2 linked regions of the Sediminicoccus sp. KRV36 genome follow. The protein of the gene in region 1 interacts with the protein of each later gene in a pairwise test. Links are inferred from orthologs where the notes say so. Each region holds a gene or a part of one and is shown on either strand. Other genes may lie near its edges.

What was found.
Region 2: the proteins of gyrB (region 1) and gyrA interact in binary tests that used the Escherichia coli proteins (3 or more experiments, as listed by UniProt). The link is inferred for Sediminicoccus sp. KRV36 from one-to-one orthologs.

Annotation. Positions count from the first base shown.
Region 1 is NZ_CP085081.1:3,873,385-3,876,812, reverse strand. The notes cover bases 80-3,194. They hold gyrB (DNA topoisomerase (ATP-hydrolyzing) subunit B), read left to right. Parts: upstream 80-470; coding sequence 471-2,918; downstream 2,919-3,194. Other genes in these bases: LHU95_RS18320 (cyclopropane-fatty-acyl-phospholipid synthase family protein), read left to right, coding at 2,918-3,194; recF (DNA replication/repair protein RecF), read left to right, coding at 80-425. Outside these bases: more of recF, read left to right, coding at 1-79; more of LHU95_RS18320, read left to right, coding at 3,195-3,428. UniProt on the Escherichia coli protein: DNA gyrase negatively supercoils closed circular double-stranded DNA in an ATP-dependent manner to maintain chromosomes in an underwound state.
Region 2 is NZ_CP085081.1:3,608,380-3,611,909, reverse strand. What follows is about bases 314-3,530. They hold gyrA (DNA gyrase subunit A), read left to right. Parts: upstream 314-657; coding sequence 658-3,330; downstream 3,331-3,530. Other genes in these bases: coaD (pantetheine-phosphate adenylyltransferase), read left to right, coding at 3,323-3,530; ssb (single-stranded DNA-binding protein), read left to right, coding at 314-457. Outside these bases: more of ssb, read left to right, coding at 1-313. UniProt on the Escherichia coli protein: A type II topoisomerase that negatively supercoils closed circular double-stranded (ds) DNA in an ATP-dependent manner to maintain chromosomes in an underwound state.

The sequences.
Region 1 (3,428 bases):
TGGCCGCCGAGGACGCCCTGCGCGCCAGCTGGGCGGCCGCACGGGCCCGCGATGCGGCAGCAGGTGCGACGCTGGGCGGCCCGCACCGCGCGGACCTGCTGTTCACCCACGCGGCCAAGGCCATGCCGGCCGGGCTGTGCTCCACGGGCGAGCAGAAGGCGCTGCTGATCTCCACCGTGCTGGCCCATGCGGGCCTGATCGCGGCCGCGCGCGGCTTCGCCCCCCTGCTGCTGCTGGATGAGGTGGCGGCGCATCTGGATGAGGAGCGCCGCGCGGCCCTCTTTGACGCGCTGGCAGCACTGCCCGCGCAAAGCTTCCTGACGGGCACGGATGCCGGGGTTTTCACGCCTGTTGCAGACCAGGCCGAGCACTGGCGAATCACCCCTGGCGGTGCGCATCCGGCACCCCTGTCCCTGGGCGCGTAAAACTGGCATAAAGCCCAGGTCTTTCCGAAGGTTTTCCGATTCCCGATGAGCAGCGATTCCCCCAGCGGTGACGACCCCCTGAACCAGGTCTCCGATGCCGATTATACCGGCGCCTCGATCACTGTGCTGCGTGGCCTGGAAGCGGTGCGCAAGCGCCCCGGCATGTATATCGGCGACACCGATGACGGCTCGGGCCTGCACCACATGGCCTTCGAGATCATTGATAATTCCGTGGATGAAGCCCAGGCCGGCTACGCCAGCCGCGTGGATGTCGTGCTGAACGGCGATGGCAGCGTGACCGTGACCGATGACGGGCGTGGCATCCCCGTGGATATCCACGCCGAGGAAGGCGTCTCGGCGGCCGAGGTTGTGCTCACGCGGCTGCATGCGGGCGGCAAGTTCAACCAGAATTCCTACAAGGTCTCGGGCGGCTTGCACGGCGTGGGTGCCGCCGTGGTGAACGCGCTCAGCGAATGGATGGAAGTGCGCATCTGGCGCGGTGGGGTCGAGCATTTCATCCGCTTCGAGCATGGCGACACGGTGCAGCCGCTGATGATCGTGGGGCCAAGCCCGCATCACCAGGGCACGCAGGTGACGTTCAAGCCCTCGGCCGGCACCTTCACCCAGGTGGAGTATGATTTCCACATCCTGGAGCGCCGGCTGCGCGAACTGGCCTTCCTCAATTCGGGCCTCGCCATCACCATCCGCGATGACCGCCATGTGCCGGCGCAAACCGCCGAGTTCAAATTCGATGGCGGCCTCGTCGCCTTCGTCGAGTGGCTGGACAAGGGCAAGGACCCGATCTTCAAGCCGCCCATCAGCGTCATCGCCAAGGAAGGCGAGGGCATTCGCGTCGAGCTCGCGATGTGGTGGACCTCCTCGCCGCGTGAGGTGATGCTCTGCTTCACCAACAACATCCCGCAGCGCGATGGCGGCTCGCACCAGGCGGGCTTCCGCCAGGCGCTGACGCGCATCGTCTCCAAATACGCCGAGGATCTGGCGAAGAAGGAAAAGATCGAACTCGTCGGCGATGACATGCGCGAGGGGCTGACCTGCGTGCTCTCGGTCAAGGTGCCGGATCCGAAATTCAGCTCGCAGACCAAGGACAAGCTCGTATCCTCCGAGGTGCAGCCGGTGGTGCACATGGCTGTGGCCGATGCGCTCTCCCATTGGTTCGAGACGCATCCGAAGGAGGCGAAGCTCGTCCTCGACCAGGTCGTGCTGAGTGCCGTGGCGCGCAAGGCGGCGCAATTGGCGCGCGAGAAGGTGGGGCGCAAGAACGCGCTGGATATCTCGACGCTCCCCGGCAAGCTGGCCGATTGCCAGGAAAAGGACCCCGCCAAGAGCGAGATCTTCATCGTCGAGGGTGACAGCGCCGGTGGCTCCGCCAAGCAGGGGCGCAACCGCGCCAACCAGGCCATCCTGCCGCTCAAGGGCAAGATCCTGAATGTCGAGCGTGCCCGCATGGACAAGATGCTGGCCAGTGCCGAAATCGGCACGCTGATCACGGCCCTCGGCACCGGCATCGGCACGGGCGAGCCGGCACGGGGCGGATTTTCGGCCGACAAGCTGCGCTACCACAAGATCATCATCATGACGGATGCCGATGTGGATGGCAGCCACATCCGCACCCTGCTGCTGACCTTCTTCTTCCGGCAGATGCCTGAATTGATCGAGCGCGGGCATCTCTACATCGCCCAGCCGCCGCTCTACCGGGCCAAGCGCGGCAGCGATGAGCGCTACCTCAAGGATGACCGCGCGCTGGAGGATTACCTGATCGAGAAGGCGACCAGCAACGCGAAGATCACGCTGGCCGATGGCCGCGTCGCCGTGGAGGCCGAGCTGGCCGAGGTGGTGGAAAGTCTGCGGCAGACCACCTCGCGCATTCGCCGCCTCGCTGCCGGTGTTCCGGTGGAGATCGTGGAGCAGGCGGCCATGGCGGGCATCCTCACGCCCGACATGCAGCGCGCACTGGAAGGGGCGCAGGATTTCGTGGCGCGCCTCGATGCCATGGCGCCCCCTTCCGAGCGCGGCTGGAAGGCCAGCGTGGATGAGGCGGGCATCCACATGCACCGCATGGTGCGTGGCGTGGCCGAACGGCACACGCTCTCGGCCGCGGCGCTGCGCAGCACCGAGGCCCGCTGGCTGGATGAGCGGCGGGCGAAGCTGCGCGACGAATTCGAAGCCGGCGCCAAGCTGGCCTTTGACGGCAATGAGGCCGCGGTGCGCGGGCCACTCGCCGCGTTTGACCGCATCCTGGCGCAGGGCCGGCGCGGCCTCTCCTTCCAGCGCTTCAAGGGCCTGGGCGAGATGAACCCGGATCAGCTCTGGAAGACCACGCTGGACCCCGCCATCCGCACCTTGCTTCAGGTGCGGGTGAATGATGCCGAGGATGCGGAGAGCGTCTTCTCCACGCTGATGGGCGATGTGGTGGAGCCGCGCCGCGACTTCATCGTGGGCAATGCCCTCAAGGTTGCGAATCTGGACGTGTGATGACCCCGCCTGATTCCCGGATCGCGGCATTGCGGCGCGTGATCACCGATCTCGGCAGCAAGCTTGAGCTCGACCTCGCGGTGCGGCTTTGGGATGGCGAAGCGGTGCCACTGGGGCCGCGCTGGAGTGGCGACCTCGCACTGGCGATCAACGACCCGGCCGCCATCACGAAATTGCTGCGCAAGCCGCGCGCGGCCACGCTGTTCGATTTGATGGCCGAGGGCAGGATTGACCTGGAAGGCGGCAGCCTGCTGGCCTTCGCGGACCGCATCGGTACGCGCCGCACACGCGGCCTGCTGAAGCAGATCAACACATTCGCGGCGATCCGCGCTCTCCTGCCTTTTCTGTTCGGACCCGGCACGCCCGACCGCAAGCTTGAGGGCGCGAGCCACGCCTATGCGGGCGCGCAGACCGCGCGCTTCGAGGCGGGACGCGACGACACCTCGCTGATCCAGTTCCATTACGACCTCTCGAACGAATTCTACGCGCTCTTTCTCGACCCCGAGATGG
Region 2 (3,530 bases), 270 kb from region 1 along the record:
CCTTGGCAAGGATCCCGAGGTGCGGAACTTCCAGAATGGCGGCAAGGTCGTGAAATTCGGCTTGGCGACCTCGGAGCGCTACAAGGACCGCGAAGGCAATCAGCAGGAACGCACCGAGTGGCATGACGTCGAAATCTACAATGACCGGCTGGGCGACGTCGCGGAGAAGTACCTGAAGAAGGGCAGCGAGGTTTACATCGAAGGCCAGATCGAGACGCAGAGCTTCACCGACAAGGACGGCAATGAGCGCAAGACGAAGCGCATCGTGCTCCGCCAGTTCCGCGGCGAATTGCAGCTGGTCGGCGGCCGCGCCTCGGGTGGCGGCGATATGGGCGAGGAACGCAGCTATTCCGGCGGCGGCGGTGAGCGCAGTTCGGCCCCGGCGCGGGCAGGCGCGCCGCGCGCGGGGTGGGATTCGGGGAAGAAGCCGGATATGGATGATGATATTCCCTTCTGAGGGATTGCGAGGGGCTTTGCCCCCCTCGCCCCCCAGCAGGGGACCAGTCCCCTGCACCCCATTTGTTGAAGGTGCAGGAAACTAAGTTTCCTGCCGGGGTCCAGGGGCAGAGCCCCTGGCCTTAAACCCAGGACCAAGATTCTTTGAGCGACGAAATCCCCAAGCCCCTGGACGTGGCCCCCATCGCCCTCGAAGAGGAGATGCGCCGCTCCTACCTCGACTACGCGATGTCCGTCATCGTCAGCCGCGCGCTGCCCGATGTGCGCGATGGCCTGAAGCCGGTGCATCGCCGCATCCTGTTTGCCATGCATGAGGCCGGCTACACGCCGGACAAGCCGCACCGCAAATCGGCCCGCGTGGTGGGTGACGTGATGGGCAAGTATCATCCGCACGGGGACAGCGCGATCTATGACGCCATGGTGCGCATGGCGCAGGGCTTCTCGATGCGCGTGCCGCTGGTGGATGGCCAGGGCAATTTCGGCTCGATGGATGGCGACCCGCCGGCGGCCATGCGCTACACCGAGGTCCGCCTCGCCAAGGCCGCCGGCGCGCTGCTGGAGGGCATTGACGAAGACACGGTGGATTTCACGCCGAACTACGACGAAAGCGCCAATGAGCCGCGCGTCCTGCCGGCCGCCTTCCCGAATTTGCTGGTGAATGGCGCGGGCGGCATCGCCGTCGGCATGGCGACCAACATCCCGCCGCACAACCCGACCGAGGTGATTGACGCCACGCTCAAGCTGGTGGCCGAGCCAGAGACGACGCTCGAAGAGCTGATGGCCATCATCCCCGGCCCGGATTTCCCGACGGGTGGCATCATCCTCGGCCGTGCCGGCATCCGCTCGGCCTTCGAGATGGGGCGCGGCTCCATCCCGCTGCGCGCCGATTGCGTGATCGAGGAGATGAAGGGCCAGCGCCAGGCCATCATCGTCAACGAAATCCCCTACCAGGTGAACAAGTCGGTCCTGATCGAGCGCATCGCCGAACTGGTGCGCTCCAAGCTGATCGAAGGCATCACCGACCTGCGCGATGAGAGTGACCGCTCGGGCCTGCGCATCGTGATCGAGCTGAAGCGCGAAGCCGTGGCGGAGGTGGTGCTGAACCAGCTCTACCGGATGACCTCGCTGCAGATCAGCTTCCCGGTGAATTTCCTGGCACTCAACGGCGGCCGCCCGCAGCAGATGGGCATCCGTGACGCGCTGCTGGCCTTCATCGCCTTCCGCGAGGAGGTGATCCTCCGCCGCTCGCGCCATCGGCTCATGAAGGCGCGGGAACGCGCGCACAACCTGGTGGGCCTCGCCATCGCGGTCGCCAATATCGACGCGGTGATCCGCCTGATCCGCGAGAGTGCGGATGCGGCCTCGGCCCGCGTGGCGCTGATGGCGCGGGACTGGCCGGCGGCCGATGTCGCCCCCCTGGTGGCGCTGGTGCAGGATGAGGGCAATGAGCTCTCGCCCGAAGGCACCATGCGCCTGACGGAAGCCCAGGCGCGCGGCATCCTGGAACTGCGCCTGCAACGCCTGACCGGGCTTGAGCGCGAGAAGATCGACGCGGAACTCAAGGAAGTCGGTGCCCGCATCGTGGAACTGCTGGAAATCCTCTCCAGCCGCCCGCGCCGCATGGAGGTGATGACCGAGGAGTTGCTCGCCGTTCGCGCCACGCTGCATTCGCCGCGGCTGACGCGGATCGTGGATTACGCGGCCGATATTGACGATGAGAGCCTGATCGCGCCGGCCTCGATGATCGTGACGCTGACGCGCGATGGCTATGTGAAGCGCACGCCGCTCGATGTGTTCCGCTCGCAGCATCGCGGTGGGCGCGGGCGCAGTGCCGCCTCGACGCGCGCCGATGATGTGGTGGTGCGCAGCTTCGTTGGCCACACGCACCAATGGGTGCTGTTCTTCACCAGCCGCGGCATCGCCTTCCGCGAGAAGGTCTGGCAGCTGCCCGAGGGCGGCACCGGCGGCAAGGGGCGTTCCCTGCGCCAGGTGCTGCAACTGCAGGAGAACGAGACGGTCACGGCCGTGCTGCCTCTGCCGCAGGATGAGAGCCTGTGGGAGCATCTGCACCTCGTCTTCGCCACCAGTGACGGCAATGTGCGCCGCAACCGGCTCTCTGACTTCCGCAATGTGCGCTCCTCCGGCCTCATCGCCATGAAGCTGGATGAGGGCGATTCGCTGATCGGCGTGGCCACCTGCCGCGAAGGCGATGACGTACTGCTGGCAACGCGCATGGGCAAGGCGATCCGCTTCGTCGCGGATGCGGATACGTTGCGCGTCTTTTCGGGCCGCGATTCGACCGGGGTGCGCGGCATCCGGCTGGGCAAGGGGGATGCGGTGATCGCGCTCGCCGTGCTCGGCCATGTCGTTGCCTCGGTGGAGGAACGCACGGCCTATCTCAAGCAGAAGCGCCGCGGCGAAGGCGCCGAGGAGGGTGAGGCCCCCATCGCTGATGACGCCGAGGAGGCCGGCACGCAGGACATCACGCTCAGCGCCGAGCGCCTGGCGGAGCTGGAAGCGGCGGAGCAATTCCTGCTCACCGTGACGGATCGCGGCTTCGGCAAGCGCAGCAGCGCCTACGAATACCGCGTCACCGGGCGTGGCGGGCAGGGCATCAACGGCATCACGCTCAGTCGCCGAACGGGCGCGGCCGTGGTGGCAAGCTTCACCGTGCAGGCGGGGGATCACATCATGCTGATGACCGATGGCGGCCAGGCCATCCGCTTCGAGGCCGAGCAGGTGCGCCAAACGGGGCGGCAATCCCAGGGCGTCATGCTGCAACGCCTGGACGATGCGGAGCGCGTGACCAGCTGCTTCCCCGTCCTCGAGGATGATGCCGAGGATGCGCCCGCGGAGGGCGAAGACAATGGTTGAGCGCGTCGCCCTTTATCCCGGCACCTTCGACCCCGTGACCAACGGGCACCTTGATGTCATCGGCCGGGCCGCGCGGTTGGTGGACCGGCTGGTGATCGGTGTCGCCATGAATATCGGCAAGGGGCCGCTGTTTTCCATCGAGGAACGCGCGGAGCTTGTCGCCGCCGAAACCGAGGCCGTGGCCAAGCGCACCGGCTGCG